Regions from separate parts of the Brotaphodocola sp. genome, predicted to be linked through region 1. Evidence: riboswitches for the same ligand, from Rfam matches in the RefSeq annotation. Region 1 holds a riboswitch; the other holds the start of a gene.

Region 1 (8,865 bases):
TTTAAAAAATTCTTTTAAAATCCATATTTTTCAAGAAATTCTCTTGTCAGTCCACCACCATCTGTTCCACCTTTGGCTTCATCAGCTTGATCGGTCTTACTGGCTCCATTTTCTGTCGTGAGAAGACGCTCCACATATTTTCCAATCAGATCTGTTTCCAGATTGACCAGATCGCCTCTCTTTCGCTCCCCAAGTGTCGTCACCTGGGCGGTGTGCGGAATGATTGAGACAGAAAAATCTGTCGTTCCAACTTTAGCCACTGTCAGGCTGATTCCATCAATCGCGATCGACCCTTTTTCCACAATATAGCGCAAAAGTCTGGAACTTGCCTGAATTGTGTACCAGACAGCATTGTCATCTTTCCAAATCTCCTCAATCCGTCCAGTTCCATCGATATGACCGGAAACCATATGACCACCAAATCGTCCTCCCGCAAGCATCGCCCGCTCCAAATTTACCCGTTTTCCCGGTTTGGCATCTGATAATGAAGAGCGGTTCAGTGTCTCATGCATCACATCCGCCGTGAAGCGATTTTTCTGAAACGAGGTTACCGTCAGGCAGACTCCATTGACGGCAATGCTGTCTCCCAGATGCACATCCTCTAAAATGTGATCTGCACAGATCTCAAGGACTGCGGAGTGTGTGCCTTTTCTGACTGCGATCACACTTCCAACCTCCTCTATAATTCCTGTAAACACGTTTTCCTCATCTCCTCTCATTCACATCATCCACAGTTTGCTCGATCATCTTCATCTGTCCCACTGTCATTATCCTCTCCGTGCTCGATCTCGCCCTCAATCAGGAAATCCTCTCCAAGTCTTGTCACTGTCATAGTGTCTGCGCGGAGTCTGACTGCCTGTTTTGGTGTTCTCACACCCTCCCCCTCAATCGGTGTCTTTGCTTTTCTTCCTCCAAAAAGTTTCGGTGCAAGGTAAGCCTGCACATGATTGACAAGTCCGGCATTCAAAACAGACCAGTTGAGCGTTCCCCCGCCTTCAAGGAGAATACTGTCAATTTTCATTTTTCCAAGTTTTTGCATCAGATCGTTCAGATCAAGATGACCGTCTCGCTCTTCTGTCACCAGAACCTGGCATCCGCTCTGCTCATACAAGGTTTTGCGCTCCGCATCCTGACAACAGGTGGCAAGAATGACTGGGGCACTCTCTCTGTCCGCCGTCTCCACAATCTTGGAAGTGAGCGGTGTTCGAAGATGCGTGTCGCAGACAATGCGAATCGGATTTCGCCCACCCGCGATTCGACAAGTCAACAGCGGATCATCCGCAAGCACCGTTCCGACTCCCGCCATAATCGCCGTATAGCGGTTTCTTTGCCCTTGTACATGTGCTCTCGCCTGCTCTCCCGTAATCCACTTCGATGCGCCTGTCGCAGTCGCAATCTTTCCATCGAGTGTCATCGCATATTTCATCACGACATACGGAAGTCCTGTGCGGATATACCAGAAAAATATCCGATTGAGTTCTCTGCACTCCTGTTCAAGCACATGCTCGGTGACCTGCACGCCGTGATTTCGTAAAATCTCAATCCCCTTTCCGGCGACAAGCGGATTCGGATCTCCGCTTCCAACCACGACTCTCGCAATCTTTGCCTCGAGAACCGCCAATGTGCACGGTGGCTGTTTGCCATAATGACAGCACGGTTCAAGTGTCACATAGAGAGTCGCTCCCTCCGGAGACTCGGTACACGAGGCAAGCGCATTTCGCTCTGCATGCGCTTCGCCGTATCTCTCATGATACCCGCTCCCAATGACCTCTCCATTTTTTACAAGAACCGCGCCGACTAACGGATTCGGAGAAACTCGCCCCGTCCCCTTTTTTGCAAGTTCAAGCGCCATCCGCATATATTTCTGATCGATGTTGTTCTGCTCTATATCATTCTGCTTTGTATCATTTTGATCTGCCACTTCTCACTCCCTGCCTTTCTTCTTTTCCTTGAATCCAACAGGAGCTCGTCTTAGAACATTTTCCTCTGTTCAGGACATTTCTGATTTCCATTTCAATCTGTTTTAAGGTTTTAACATCTCGACACACTCAAAATATTCAAATAAACTTTTCTTTTAAATTCTCGTCTTATTGCTTATCAGCCTCTCATAATCTCATAAATACAAAAAGCTCTGGAATTTTCATTCCAGAGCGATGATATTCTGTGACTGATCAATCTTTTGTCTGATATCGAGTTCATATCTAATCTGATCCTGATACCTAACGGATATCCAAATAGTTCTATCTGTCTATTCTGCGTATGTGCGATTGTGTCATAATCTTCTTTCATCCAGACTATACTGTCGGCCTCGGAATTTCACCGAATCATGCCTTACGGCTCGTGGGCTATCACCACCGGTGGGGAAACACTCCCCGCCCTGAAGACGTTGTTCTGTTGTTGATTTTTAATATACTCCCCTCTCCTTCATTTGTCAATCTATTTTTCAGACTTCTTTTCTCAATAGTCTGACAACATATTATCTTACGGCACTTTCGGTTCCAAAAGTGCCTACCTCTGAACAGCAGCGAACAACATTACGCTTCATACGGAGTTTTCAGATTGGCAGAATCAATCCACAAAGGCTTTCACCGCTTTCTCAAGCCCTGCATCATCCGTTCCACCTCCAAAATCAAGAATCACCAGGCGATTTTTATCACTCAGCACCACCTCATCCACAGCAACTGCCGTCGCCTCCTCTTTTCGGATCGTGTAACGACACCAGATCACCTTCACATTCTCTGGAAGATTCAAAAAGGTCTCCGTCTCAGGAAGTTCCTGTTCGCTCTGCTCCCACAGATCAGTCATATCCTTGGGATAATTTTTCTTTGTCTGACTGATCACCCATGGAATCGGGCTCTTGAAAATCGTCACTCCAACCGGATTTCCTGCACCATTCACACGCATATCGCTCGTCTGATAACTTGCAAACACGGTATGCTTCTCGTTTAAGTTGCTTAAATTACTCGGATTGCTCGAGTGATTTAAATTTGAGTCTATCTCCGTCTGACTTTTTTCTTCCGCCCGCATGAAGTACCCAACCATCGCATTGCACAGTGGAAATGCGATCATGCTGATCACGACAACACCCACAAAATAACCGATCCAGTCTTCCCTGTTGTTTCCACTTCCGTTTTCACGAATCCATCTCTGCATGAACAGAACAATCCCAAACATAAGAAACATAGAGACCATACCGCTGATAAAAACCGGCAGAGAAACCGCATACAGTGCTGACAAAATGATGAAAATCAGGAAAATCCACGTTGCCTGCCCGATTTTTCTCCATTTCAGTCGCCGGTTCACCTCCGTTGCCGTAAGTTTCTCTGGAGATATCGACTGCTTCCCGCTCCTCCTCAGAATCTTATTCTTTCTGTGCACCCACAACATAAGTCGAACATAGAGCATGCCCCAGGAAACCATGATCATCGTCGTCACAATCACAGAGAGGAAATTCAAGGGATCTGCAAGCACAACTCCCGGATTTTGTAAACTCCGACACAAAATCCAGCAATTCAAAACAATCAAAATGGGATACAGAATTCGCGTCGACCAACCCCACACAAGAGATTTCTGGATCTCAAACTGCCTTGCCTCGCTCATCTCTTCTGTCCGCTTCACATTCTCATCTGTCGTATAGAAAACCTGCCAGTTTATTCCCCTGCACTGGAACTTCCATCCCGAATCTTCACACCGCTCCTGAAACTTCTTTTCCGCCCATGAATCTACTCCCGTCAATGTCGAGCTTCCCGGAACGAGAACAGTTGCATATCTTCGCTTTTCCGGCTTTCCATAAGAAAACTTGATCCCGAAATTGCCAATTTTCTCCGGAAACCATCCCTGCAATGCCTGATCCTCCAGATACTGTTCAAATAGGTCTGCCTCCCACGCTGAAAAACTCCACCAAACTCGTTTCTCCTGTCTCATCGCTCCGCCTCCCTTCCATTGACCCTTCGTTTGATTTTATTATACAGAATTTGGTTCAGTCATTACAAGAACGAAGGACTTACTCTTTCCTTACATTTTCGTTACCGGATTTCAGAGATTCTTTTCTTTTGGTGGATTTGACGTTGCAGAGAAAAAGATTTTGCTGTACAATCTGCTGTGCACGAATCAACATAAAAAACAAATCAGAAACTAAGAAACAAAGAAAAAGAAAACAAGAAAATAAAAATGATTTTACATACGAAAGGATTTAAATTTTACTTATGAAAGACCTCACAAAGGGATCTCCCGCCAAAAATATGCTGGAATTTGCGCTCCCAGTTGCGCTCGGGAATCTGTTTCAGCTCTGTTACAGCCTTGCTGACACCCGCGTTGTCGGCAGTACGCTCGGAGAGACCGCGCTTGCCTCTGTCGGTGCAACTACCTCGATCAGCACGCTTTTCATTGGCTTTCTGTCCGGACTCACAAACGGTTTTGCCATTCTGATCTCTCGGCAGTTTGGTGCAAAAGATGAGCGCGGAGTGCACCGATTCGGAGCCGGAAGTCTGCTTCTCGGCACTCTGACCTCCATTCTCCTTACTGTTCTCTGTGTTGCCGGACTTCCGACCCTGATGAGAATCCTCAATGTTCCGGATACCCTGTTGCCACAGTCCACCTCTTACATTCGAGTGGTACTTCTCGGACTCTCTGCGACGATGCTCTACAATGCCTGCGCTTCAATTCTTCGCTCCGTCGGAGATACGACAGCCCCACTCCTGTTTCTAATTTTTTCAGCCGTTTTGAATGTTGGACTGGATCTGTTCTTCATCCTCGTCCTCAAACTCGGCGTCGCCGGAGCTGCGTGGGCGACGGTTCTCGCCCAGTCGCTCTCCGCGATTCTGAGCCTGATCTACATGTTCCGGCGTTATGAAGTCTTTCATTTTAGTTTGAGCGATTTTCGCATTAGTCTTGACGAAGTCCGCGAACTCTATACCTCCGGACTTTCGATGGCAACGATGATGTCCCTCGTATTTTTCGGAACCCTGGCTCTCCAGTGTGCAATCAATACGTTCGGACAGGATATCATCGTCGCTCACACCGCAGCCCGCAAAATCACGGAATTTTTCATGCTTCCATTCAGTGTCATGGGTGTCACTATGGCGACCTACTGCGGACAAAACATGGGAGCGGGAGCCCTTGACCGCATCCGGACCGGTATCCACCATGCACTGATTCTGACCTGGGTCTGGTCCCTCGGCATGATTCTTTTAAGTTACACCGTAGCTCCACGCCTGATCTATCTTGTGACAGGGTCAGAAAATCCGACGATTCTTGCGACTGCCACACGCTACTTGAAATTTGACACCCTGTTCTACTTTGCTCCGGCTGGAATCTCTATCTTAAGAAACGGACTTCAGGGCATGGGCGATCATGTCACACCGATCGTCTCAAGCAGTATCGAGCTTGTCGGAAAAATTGTGGCATCTGTGGTCCTCGCAAGAATCTTCCAGTACTGGGGCATCATCATTGCAGAGCCGATCGTCTGGATTTTCATGGTGATTCCGCTGATTTGCAGTATGCATAATCTGCTTTCCAAGAGATCGGCTCCTCAACCTCACTGACCAGTAACCCGAACCAATCAGCGATTGTCCACCTTCTCCGGATACAGATCATGCTGAGACAGTCTCTGCCATGCAACTTCCTCCCAGCGCGTTCCCGGCTTTCCATAGTTGCAGTACGGATCAATGGAAATGCCACCGCGCGGAGTGAATTTGCCCCAGACCTCAATATACTTCGGGTCCATCAGACGAATCAGATCCTTCATGATCACATTCACGCAATCCTCATGGAAATCCCCATGATTTCGAAAACTAAACAGATACAGTTTCAGCGACTTGCTCTCAACCATTCTCTCGCCCGGAACATAGGAGATCGTGATCGTCGCAAAATCCGGCTGTCCGGTGATCGGGCAAAGACTCGTGAACTCCGGACAGTTGAATTTTACAAAATAATCATTTCCCGGATGCTTGTTCAAAAACGTCTCCAAAATCTCCGGTGCATACTGATCCGGATACTTCACTTTCTGATTTCCCAACAGGCTGATGCCCTCTTTCTCAAGCTCTGCTTCTCTGCTCATCGTCTCTCTTCCTCCATATTTCTTTTGTTGTTTTTTTCTACATTTTTGTATCTTTGTACTCTCGTTATTCTCGTGTTTCTCTATCTTTTCTGTGTTTTTTCGTGGCTTTTTCTGATCTTTTTCGGATCTTTTTTATTTTTTCAGCTATCCAAATTTCTTTTTTTAACTTTCAAAGATGTGAATTACCCCAACTTAAAATTTCTTTGTCAGCGCCGGATCTTCCACGCCGTTGAGGCGAAAGGCTTCCATTCGATCCACACAGGTTCCGCAGACTCCACACGGGGTTTCCCCGCCCTCATAACAGCTCCATGTCAGCTCATACGGAACGTTCAGTTCCAGACCTTTCTTTACGACCTGCGCCTTCGTCCAGTTGACAAACGGTGCCTCAATCCAGAGCTGTTTTCCGCTCCCCTCATAGATTGCCTTATTCATCGCCTCATGAAAGACACTGCTACAATCCGGATAGGCATTTCCCGCGGAATCATCCGCATGTGCGCCATAATAAATCACACTACATCCCTTTGAGAGCGCAATGCTTGCCGCTGAGGACAGAAACAGTCCATTTCGGAACGGAACGTAAGTGGATACCGGTGTCCCATTCGTCTCCTCAAGCTGTTTTGCATAGCTCTCGTGTGGAATCTCTCTGTCCGAATGCTTTAAGAGTGAACAATCGCTGTACTGAAAAATCGGCGCGAGATCCAGATAAAGGTGCTCCACGCCATAATACTCTGCCACTTTTTGAGATGCCTCAATCTCTTTCTGGTGTTTCTGTCCATAGGAGATCGACAGTGCAATCACCTGATCTTTTCCGTACTTCTCCACCGCAATTCTAAGGCAGGTCGTGGAATCCACGCCACCGCTCGATAATACAAGAGCTTTCTTTTTTGTTCCTACTTCATTCATTTCTTTCCATCCTTTCTCTTCTCTCGTTTTGTCTGTATTTGGTTTGTTTTCCTGTCTTCCAGTTTTTATTCTTCCAGTCTGTATTTCCCTATGTATTCCCTAAGTGTTTTCCCGATTTTCCTTTTCTTTGTATATTCCTTTGTATATCCTTAATTCTTTTTGTCCTCTTCGCTGGTGTTTGAAGGGAATTTTTATTTTGACCGGACTTTTATCGTGCCTGTCTCCCCATTTGAAGCTGTTGAAAGAGATTCATCTGCAACATCGGATCAACTTTAAATCGACCGCGAAGTGTCGTCGTTGTCGTCATCGCATTTGTCTTCTTGATCCCGCGAGCAGTCATACAGCTGTGACATCCCTCAATAATCACAGCAACATCGTGAGAATCTGTCGCAAGCTCCATAATCTCTGCAATGTCACTGCCGATCCGCTCCTGAAGCTGGAGTCGCTTTCCTACCATATCCGCGATTCTTGCAATCTTGCTCAATCCAAGCACTTTTCCCTTCGGGAGGTAGGCGACACTGACCCTCATGTCATACATCAGTGCAAGGTGATGTTCACAATAGCTGAAAATCTCAATGTCCTTCACAAGCACGAGATCCCTCGAATCCTCTGCGCTCCTCTGGACAAAATTTTTCCGAAACATCTCGGCAATCTCCTGATTCGAGTAGCACATTCCCTCAAAGACTTCCTCGTACATCCTTGCGACCCGCTCCGGTGTCTCTTTTACTCCCTCCCGGTCTGGATCATCGCCGAGTGCCTGAAGAATCCCGCGGATGTGCATCTTGATCGCTTCCGTGTCGATCTTTTTTCGATTATTTTCACAGTCACATGTTTTGCAATCCTGTTCCTCTCTCATCTCGTCTTCCTTCATCTCATTATCCCATCTATCTTTTTATCGTTCTCGATTTCTCTATCTGGCTCTTTCTAATTTTTCTTGTTCTTTCTAGTTTTCTCTTAATTCTTTCTTGTCTTTTCTTAGATTCTTCTTTCCTGTTTTTGTTTTCTTGATCTCTGTCTGTTTTTCTGTCTATTTTGTTTTGGGGTCTGTCTTTCCGAAATCTAAATTACACACCACGTTTCTGCGGGTCCCAGATCACCTTGTGAAGCTGAATCTGAATTTTCACATCATTAAGTTTCTTTTCCATCAGAAAATCAACCATCTCAACCGGCTCGATTCGTCCAAATACCGGGCTGAAATAGACTGCCGTCCACTCTCTCAAATCATACTTTTCAATGATCTCAAGCGCACGCTCCATATCCGACCGACTGCTTACCACGAATTTCACAGTATCCTCGCTTGAAAGCTTTTCCATGTTTGATAAGCACATCGCATGCTCCATCCCGCTGTCGGGCATTTTATAATCCATCGTAAATGACGGTCTTCTCTCAAGCTCACAGTAAGGTGAAAGATCCACACTTCCGTTTGTCTCGATCTCCACCCGTCTCTGCGGATCGCTTAAAATCGCCGTGATCAGCTCTGCCATTCCCTCTCGAAGAAGCGGTTCTCCTCCGGTCAGAGTCACATTTTTGACTTTGCTCTCCTCAATGTAGGAAACAATCTCATCGACGGTCATCTCAGTGCTCTCACAATCTGCTTCATTCGCCCAGAGGGTATCGCAGTATGTACAGCGAAGATTGCATCCCTTCATGCGGATAAAGACTGCAAGTTCGCCTGCGCGCCGTCCCTCTCCATTGATGCTGACAAATTTTTCCACAACCTGATAAACAGGGGTTGTCTTTTGGTTTTCCATCATTTCTTGGTTTTCCTTTACCGATTTTCCTTTTTCTCCACTGAATTTTCTTATTTTTCTTATTTAAGCTTACTTATTCTCGCGATAAACGGCACAGTTGTTTGGTGTCTCATAGACGGTCGCGCTAGATACCGGATACCCGAGTTTGCTCAT
Region 2 (8,865 bases), on a different contig from region 1:
TACAATGTCAAAGAACTTACGGATTCCAGACCACGGAATCGATTCAATCTTGTCAGATAATGGATTTCTCACGGTGTAATCAGCATCCTTTCATCCTGGATCTCGTCACAGAGTACCGTTCCGTGATCCTTGTATTTTTTCAGAACAAAGTGGGTTGCTGTGCTGAGCACAGAATCAAGCGGAGCCAGCTTGTCAGAGACAAACTGTGCAACCTGGCGCATCGTCTTTCCCTCGATGATGACCATGAAATCAAAAGCTCCCGCCATCAGATACAGGGAATTGACCTCATTGTACTGGTAAATTCTCTCTGCCAGCTTGTCAAATCCCATTCCTCTCTGAGGAGTTACCTTGACCTCAATCAGAGCGTTGACCTTTTCCTCGCTGGTATTATCCCAGTTAATCAGAGTATGATATCCGCAGATGATATGCTCTTTCTCCATCTCCGCAATCTCGTTCGCCACCGCGACCTCACTCTCACCCAAGAGAATGGCAAGATCATGAATATCAATTCTGCTGTTCTTCTCAATTACCGCCAGTATCTTTTCTCTCATTACGACATTTCCTCCCGTTCCGAATCTTTCTTTATCTGAATTCTTTTTTGAATCCTTCTTTATCTTTCTTTTCTGAATCCTTTTTATGCTCTTGATCAGTCATCGATTCCTTCTGATCGTTCGCTTTCCAATCACTGCTCATCCCGGGTGAACTCCCCCGACTTAAAGGAGTTGGAGCTTCCTGCTTAAAATATCCGGGAAAAATCTTCTCGAGTTCATCCGGCTGTGGGCGCTCAAGAAAACCATGTCCATTCTCCACAATCATCTCTCGCGCAATGCCCTTCGTCACACTTCCGATCACCTGAGCCGGAATTCCCTTTTCTCTGAGATTCTCGACTGTCCGACCACCGTTTTTCGACGACAGCAACCAACATCCCTGACTGTAAAGTCGATAAGGATTCAACTCCAGACGCTCGCAGATCTCAATCGTGTCCTGACGAACCGGGATTTTTCTCAGAGCAAATTCCACTCCGGTACCATAGGCTCCGGAGAGACACCAGATCGCAGACAGGATACCGCCCTCGCCTGCGCTCTCCCAGTCTGTCGCTCCGACCTCCGACCAGTCGATTTTATCTTGCTCAGGCGAGATCTCCATCTCGCCTGCCTGATCGAGCCATTCCTCCGAAAACCACCCTCTCAGGCGCTCATACTGATCTTTCTCTTTCACCAGAAGTACACTTCCGGCCAGCCCCGCATATCCCGCCACAACCAGGTCTTGTCCCGGTTTCAAAAGCCCGGTATTCTCTCGCTCAATTTTCCGCATCATACAAAAATGCTCCTCTCTGATCGAAGTGAACTTTCATTTACTGCGCGGCTTCCACAACAGGAGAGGCAGCAGGTGTCTCAGACTCCGGTGCCGGCGCTGGTGCTGGTGCTTCGGTATGAGACTCTGTCTGGGCTTCAGTCGGTGCCGGTGCGCTCACGCCCGGTCCGCCATTCTCCCCCTCGACTGCCGGAGATTTCGTCTCAGGTGCAGTCTCCGCCGAAGTCGTCGTCTCCGCACTCGTACCACCACCATTATGAGCGCCAGATGTCTCCGATGCCGATGTCGGCTGTTCCGGCGTAGCCGGCTGAGTAGTCGGGGGCGCTGTCTTCGGTCCAACCAGAACGATCGCTTTTGACGCGTTGTAAGTATCCGTGTGGAGAATCGTTCTCTCCGTCTCGACTCCATCAACCGTCACAACCTTCCAGAGACGAGACTTCAAACCGGTATGTGCAGACTGAACCTGCTTTCTTGTTCCCGGTGCAAGTGAATTGTCTACCTTCTCCTGCGGTGCTCCCGGATCGGTCGTACCGAGTGTCTCCGAGATGTACTCCACCTTGCGGTTTGCCGGACGAGTCTCCTTTCCGTAAATCGTGAATGTGAGCTTTCGTCCGCTCGTTCCACCCTCAACATAAATCGGAGTGTCATATGGATTTGTGATCTTAATATCCTTGTAGGTTCCCGCGATCGCCGCATCCATCGACGGCTTTACATAATTGACAATCATAGAGTGATTCTGTCTCTGTGTGATCGTCAGCTCAGCCATCAAAGAGGCATCATAAAGTGTCGTCGCAATCTGGCAAACACCGCCTCCGACGCTGTCGACAACCTGTCCATTCTCATAAGCTGCAGCTGTGAAGTATCCATTATCGGTCGTAAACGGACTCATGCACTCATATCCGGAGAGCGTATCTCCCGGCATCAAAATTTTTCCGTTGATCTTCTTCGCCCCGTTTGCAAGATTCTTTGAGCGCGCCTCTCCACTGCTCGAAAAATCGGTCGTGCAGGTGCCGAGCACATCTTTGATGCTCTTCAAATCATCTTCCTTGATTCTCGGCTCTTCCTCATTCACCACAGCGCTGACCTTAATTACCATACCGTCGGCATCTTCCGCCGGCACTGCCTCTGCAGTAGCAGTGTCCGTCGTCTTATTTTCCCCGCCGGTTCCAGAGGCTCCACCTGTCAGCGCCTCATCGATCGCCTGACTCGTCGCATCGAGATCAACCACCTTTCCGGAGCTTCCCGGAGTAATCTTAAAGGTTCCGTTCTCACGGACAATCGACGCATCCACCGGCGCGCCCACAATTCCGGCACACGTTTTCTTAATGAACGCATCCACCTTCTCCTCATCCACAGATGCCTCGATCTCAATGTGAACCGGATTCTTTTCCAGATCCTTCGTTCCCATATATCGACGGATCAGATTGCCCTCAAGTGCATGACTCGCGGCCTCCTCAACGACATTCTCATTGCTCCAGGCATATCCCAAATCACGCGCCGTCGTCTCCACCGTCATTCCGTCCACATCGAGGGAGATCGTTCTATCCGAAAGCCCGTCCACATAGGTCGCGACTTCCTCCTCCGCCTTCTCCTTTGTGAGTCCTCCCAGACTGAACTCACCGACATAGATTCCATCCGGTATGGTTTTCTCCTCTGCATACGCCGGCACTGCAGAACTGATTCCTGCAACCGCAATCAGAGCCATACCACTCAGCAATCTCAATTTTCTCATATATTCTCTGCTCCTCTTATTTACTGGAACACGCTGATGAGCGTTCCCGCTACCATCGGAACCACCATCGCAAGAATCAGGATGATGACAATCACTCCCGATACGATTCTCTTTGTTTTATTCTTATTATTATGTGAGTTTGCCATGATACATGAACCTCTCTTTCTTTTTCATCTTATTTTTTTCTTGTTCCAAATACACCCGCGCTCATTTTTTGACAATCCTGCCGTATTGCAAAATCAACTGATCATGAAGTCTTGAGGCTTCGCTACGGCTCAATTCTTCAAAGCGCACAGGTAAACTTATTTTATGATATTTTATAAAATACCGCAAGTCTTCTTTTTGCTTTTCCGATGCCGGCTGATCCCGTTTTACCTTGTAAATAAGCGGTTTTGGAACAAAAAGCTCCGGCTTGTTCTGCCCGAATCGTCTCGCAATCTTTGTATACAATCTCACCGTGTCCCACGCATCCGAGCATGCCCGATGTGCCCGCTCCCGCTCAATCCCAAAAAACGCACAGGCGACAGCTAGGTTTTTCCTCTCCTCCACCGGCATAAATGCCCGGCAGAGCGCAAGCGTATCAATTCCGTTCCGCTCAAAAGATTCCCCCTGATTTACTGTCGCCCGTTTCAGAAAACGGTAATCAAACATCACCTGATGCCCCACAATCGGAAGTTCTCCACAGAATTTCAAAAATTCATCGAGAACCTCCCCGATCATCGGCGCTTTTTCCACCATCTCATCCGTAATTCCGGTCAGATCAGATACAAAATCGGGAATCGGACATCCGGGATTGACTAACTGCTGATACTCTCCCGCGACCTCTCCATTCTCCACGCGAATTGCGCCGATCTCGATAATCCGATCTTTCTTTGGATCAAGTCCCGTCGTCTCAAGATCAACCGCCACAAAACTCAACTGTTCTGCCAAATTTCCCTGATCACATTCCCATTTTTTCTCAGATTTTTCAGATTTTTCAGACATCGATCTCAATCTTTCTTCCACTGCACTCATACTGGTAATAGCGAACACCCGCTGCATTTAACATGCGCTTTGACGCACGGACAGACGGAGAATCCGGATACTTGTCTTCCTTATAGATAATCGTCTGAATTCCTGCCTGAATGATCGCCTTCGCACACTCATTGCACGGGAACAGCGTCACATAGAGCTTGCTTCCCTCAAGGCTTCCGCCCCGATAATTCAAAATCGCATTGAGCTCACTGTGCGTCACATAGAGGTATTTTGCACTGTACGGATCTGTCGTCTCCGCCTCTTTTCCCCACGGGAACTCATCATCGGAACAACCCTTCGGAAATCCATTGTATCCCATCGACATGATTTTGTTATCCTGGCTGACGATGCAGGCTCCTACCTGCGTGTTCGGATCTTTCGATCGACGACCGGAAAGGTCTGCAATTCCCATAAAATACTCATCCCAGGAAATGTAATCCCGACGCTTCTTCGTCTCTGACATAAAATTCTCCTTTTTCTATTTTTTATCTTTTTTGGTGCACGATTATCTTTCTCAAACTCAAATTATCTCTTATCTGTCTTTTGTCTCCTCAGACTTTCAGGATATGGTATCCTGCCGCCTTTGTCAGACGGTTCATGATCGCCTGACCGAGATGATCTTTAGAGAAACTCTCCGAATAAATCACATCGACATCGAGATCATCAAACTCTCTGAGAACAGCAAACAGGTTGTGGGCGATCGTCTCTTCCTTTGCACGCTCTCCGACACTGCGGACAAGTCCGTCCGGATAGCTCGACCGGCTCTCATCGGTGCAGATCACACCTACCCGCAGATTCTGCTCAAGTCCTTCTTTTACAAGCTCATTGATCTTGTTTGCGACTGCCTCTGCCTCGCCCTCCACAAGTGTCATCTGTGCATGAGGAGCGTAGTGGCGGTACTTCATGCCCGGAGCCTTCGGATGAAAATCAGCAGTTGGCGGTCCCTGAATCGCCGGATCGATCTCGACATGACCGACGGTCTTTTCAAGCATCTCCATCGTCACAGCTCCCGGACGAAGAAGCGTCGGCACCTCACCGGACACATCGACAATCGTCGACTCCACACCGATTCCGACCGGACCTCCATCAAGAATCATCTCAATTCTTCCATTCATATCCTGCCATACATGCTGAGCTGTCGTCGGACTTGGACGACCGGAAGTATTCGCACTCGGCGCTGCAACCGGAACCTTCGCAAGATGAATCAGACGGTTTGCAACCGGATCGCTCGGCATCCGCACCGCCACGGTCTCAAGACCACCCGTCGTTCCATACGGCACGATACTGCTCTTCGGAAAAATCATCGTCAACGGTCCCGGCCAATATGCCTCGGCAAGTTTTCTTCCCGCTTCCGGAATTTCCTTCACAAGGGGTTCAAGCTCCTCCATGCAGGAAATATGCGCGATCAGCGGATTGTCCGACGGACGCCCCTTCGCCGCATAGATTTTTTTCGCTGCCTCCTCATTCAGAGCATTCGCACCGAGTCCATAAACTGTCTCCGTCGGAAATGCTACAAGCCCTCCATCCCGAAGAATCTGCGCTGCCTCCGCCAGCTCCTCATCTCGTATCTCTGCTGTATCCTGTATTTTCACCATCTTTGTTTCCATTGGTGTGTTCCTCTTTTCTTTTTCAGATAAATATTTCCCAATATCATATCTCGTATCATATCACAAAAAAACCGGAAAGGAAATATAAAGCCTTCCTTTCCGGTTTTTCCAGATTCTGCTATTTATTATGTTCTTTATCTTATTGTTCTACATCCTTTATGCGAAGTTATGCCCGAACGCCCCGTCTCGCCTGACTGGCTGTGCTGTGAATCACAACACTGACTCTCTTATACACAAGAGCGGTGATCAGGGAAACCACAATGCCCTTTACCACATTGAACGGTCCCACACACAGAAGAGCGAACGTCCACACATTGCTGACTGCCGGATTGATCTGTGCTCCCATCGAGATGATCGTGTCAAGTGGCATGAAGTGAGAATAGAACGGAAGCATCACGACAGCATTGAGGACAACTCCTGCCATTGCCATCAGAATCGTTCCAACTGTCATTCCAATTCCGGCGCCTTTCTTCGTGCGATTGAAGTGGTAAATCAATCCTGCCGGGATCACAAGTGCACATCCAATCGTAAAGTTCGCAAACTCTCCGACAAATCCGGTGCTCGTCGGCTTAATCACGAGCTTCACCAGAATCTTCACTGCCTCAATCACAATCCCTGCAACCGGTCCAAGTGCAAAGCTCCCGACAAGTACCGGAACCTCACTGAAATCAAGTCCGTAAAAACTCGGTGCCAGAAATACGAGCGGCACCTCAAACATCATCAGCACACCCGCCAGCGCGCCGAGCATTCCCATCAATACCACATTTCTTGTCGTAAACAGTTTCTCTCTCATTGTTGACTCCTCCTCTTGCCATGATGTAAGTTCCTTTCAGTCACAGCACATCCGTCCTCGCCTTCTGAGTACTTTCACTTTCTTTATGAAAAAACTTCACCCAGAAATAAATTTTTGATGCACCGCAGGGAGTATCATGCGAAACAAATGAGTGTTTGAGTCGACGCTCGCAGAATATTTTTCATGAACACAATCTTCCATCTTTTATGCTTCTATGAATAAAAAAGAATGTGCCCTGGCACATTCTCGCGCCGAGGCGCGGTTGCTTCGGCAACCATCTTCCCCTGCGCCGAGTGCGCATCCTCGCGGAGCGTTTTTGTATGATAGGACGCAATTTCCTATCATATCAAAAAGCCCCAGATTTGCTTGAAATCTGGGGCTTGCTTTTTGAGTGAAGATCTGTCACTTTCTAACTCTCTATATTCTGACATCTATTCGCATAATCTCTTCTTTCATCCAGACTTTACTGTCGGTTCCGGAATCTCACCGGATCAGCCACTTGCGCAGGTCGCGGACTTCTCTTCTCTCAAAGAGTCACCGCCGGTGGGGAATCGCACCCCGCCCCGAAGAACTTATTTTTTATTTATTTGCTGTCAGTATAATCACTTTTTCCTGTCTCGTCAATCCTTTTTTACAAAATCTGTTGCCGTTTGTGCCACACATGAACGGTAACGAAGATTTTTATCACAAAACTCATTCCCATCCATGCGCAATACCCACAACAAAAATGCTTTATCTCTGACCATTTGAATTGTGAGACGGGAACTTCTCGATGATACGTCCACTTCGGTATGCCTCAAGCAGATACTCAAGATCTGCAATATCCGCTTTAAGTTTCCGTCCGCTGTCCGTATCTCCGACGAGCTCCCTCTCCGTCGATCTCTGAATAATCACACTGTCGGAGTGAATGTCACTCTCATTCTCGATCGCAGACTCGGTCGACTCAAACGGCTTATGCGCCGCAAGAATCAGTCCGTAAGAATTGTAAATCAGTGTATATCCGGCGATTCCGGTCTCCTTCTGGTAAGCGCGCGAGAAACCACCGTCAATAACGAGAACCTTTCCTCCACACTTGACCGGGCTCTCTCCATTCTTCGTCTTGACCGGAACATGACCGTTGATGATGTGACCGTCCTCTGGTGACAAACCAAATTCCTCAAGAATCCTGTTTGCAACCTCCTCGTCCTCGATCAGCGTGTAGTATGGATTCTTCTTCTCCCTGTGTGTCTCCTTCTCCGCGAGGAAATACCGCTCAAATGTCGCCATCTTCGTCTTTCCAAACAGCGGGGAATTCTCGTGAAGCCAGATATACCACATCAGATCACGACCGCGCTTGCGCTCCACAAGATCCTCTGCGACAAAGCCTTTTCGGATATACTCATCAAAAAACTCGTAGAGAGATCTGCCACTGCAACGATGTCCGTAAAGCTCCACCTCGCGGAAACTGCCGTTCTCATTTAACGGCACACAGCCGTGAAAGAGCAGATTTCCGTTGTATACTTTGTACAGACTTCCCTTTGCAAGCAGGAAACGCATGTGTTCCTGAAGTTTTTCACACTTCTGGAAGGCATTCTCGAGACGCTCCATCACCTGCTCCTCGGCATCACTCAGGCGATACGGGGCTTTCGGATCTACAGTTGGGAAATTCATATCCAGAAGTTTATATTCTTTTCCGTCGAGCGTGATCACACCGCGCTCATAGTCAATGCGGTGAAGAAGCGCACGCCCCTCCAGACCGAACTCCGGATGCTCCTTGCTCATCTGTCCCTCGACCTTGAACTGAATGATTGAGATCGCCTTGTGCATCTTTAAGTTCATCTCTCTCTCATTCTTGTTTTTCGGAGGCTCCCCTTTCAGTGCAAAACAGGTACACGGATCATTCTCATACGCCTGCATCGCAAATGTCGCAAGCGGAAGAAGATTGATTCCATAGCCCTCCTCCAGAATATCCAGATTGCCATAACGGGCACAGATTCGGAGTGCATTTGCAATGCAGGCTCTCTGTCCGGTCGCTGCTCCCATCCAGAGTACATCGTGATTGCCCCACTGTACATCCACGGAATGATATGCCATCAGATCATCCATAATGATGTGCGGGCCTGGACCACGGTCATAGATATCGCCGAGAATATGAAGATGATCGACGACAAGTCTCTGAATCAGTTCACACAGAGCCGCGATAAAATCCTCCGCTCTTCCAAGACGAATGATCGTCTGCACAATCGCATCGTAGTAAGATTCCTTGTCTCTGACATCGTCCTTCTCAGTAATCAGCTCCTCGATCACATACGCAAATTCCGGCGGAAGTGCCTTGCGGACCTTTGATCGCGTGTATTTGCTGGCAGCTCTCTTGCTGACTGCAATCAGACGGTAAAGCGTGATCTTATACCAATCCTTCTTGTTCT

The links. Region 1 has a riboswitch for FMN ahead of ribD (bifunctional diaminohydroxyphosphoribosylaminopyrimidine deaminase/5-amino-6-(5-phosphoribosylamino)uracil reductase RibD). Riboswitches for the same ligand answer to the same signal wherever they lie in the genome.
Region 2: linked by a shared signal. The riboswitch ahead of AC4EVX_RS10035 (ECF transporter S component) and the one ahead of ribD (bifunctional diaminohydroxyphosphoribosylaminopyrimidine deaminase/5-amino-6-(5-phosphoribosylamino)uracil reductase RibD) in region 1 are both predicted to bind FMN.

The regions. Positions count from the first base shown of each region.
Region 1 covers NZ_CFAHBC010000022.1:40,485-49,349, forward strand. The annotation lists gene ribE (riboflavin synthase) at 15-698, opposite strand; gene ribD (bifunctional diaminohydroxyphosphoribosylaminopyrimidine deaminase/5-amino-6-(5-phosphoribosylamino)uracil reductase RibD) at 725-1,921, opposite strand; FMN riboswitch at 2,274-2,389, opposite strand; gene AC4EVX_RS09120 (hypothetical protein) at 2,569-3,924, opposite strand; gene AC4EVX_RS09125 (MATE family efflux transporter) at 4,206-5,543, shown strand; gene queF (preQ(1) synthase) at 5,561-6,058, opposite strand; gene queC (7-cyano-7-deazaguanine synthase QueC) at 6,251-6,961, opposite strand; gene folE (GTP cyclohydrolase I FolE) at 7,170-7,817, opposite strand; gene queE (putative 7-carboxy-7-deazaguanine synthase QueE) at 8,026-8,715, opposite strand; gene queD (6-carboxytetrahydropterin synthase QueD) at 8,782-8,865, opposite strand, start outside.
Region 2 covers NZ_CFAHBC010000027.1:23,979-32,843, forward strand. The annotation lists partial or broken gene AC4EVX_RS09995 (aminotransferase class I/II-fold pyridoxal phosphate-dependent enzyme) at 1-72, opposite strand, end outside; gene AC4EVX_RS10000 (Lrp/AsnC family transcriptional regulator) at 69-551, opposite strand; gene AC4EVX_RS10005 (AIR synthase-related protein) at 583-1,317, opposite strand; gene AC4EVX_RS10010 (VanW family protein) at 1,355-3,046, opposite strand; gene AC4EVX_RS10015 (hypothetical protein) at 3,067-3,192, opposite strand; gene AC4EVX_RS10020 (3'-5' exonuclease) at 3,254-3,976, opposite strand; gene AC4EVX_RS10025 (deaminase) at 4,023-4,523, opposite strand; gene AC4EVX_RS10030 (L-threonylcarbamoyladenylate synthase) at 4,612-5,667, opposite strand; gene AC4EVX_RS10035 (ECF transporter S component) at 5,834-6,460, opposite strand; FMN riboswitch at 6,901-7,035, opposite strand; gene AC4EVX_RS10040 (fructose-1,6-bisphosphatase) at 7,193-8,865, opposite strand, start outside.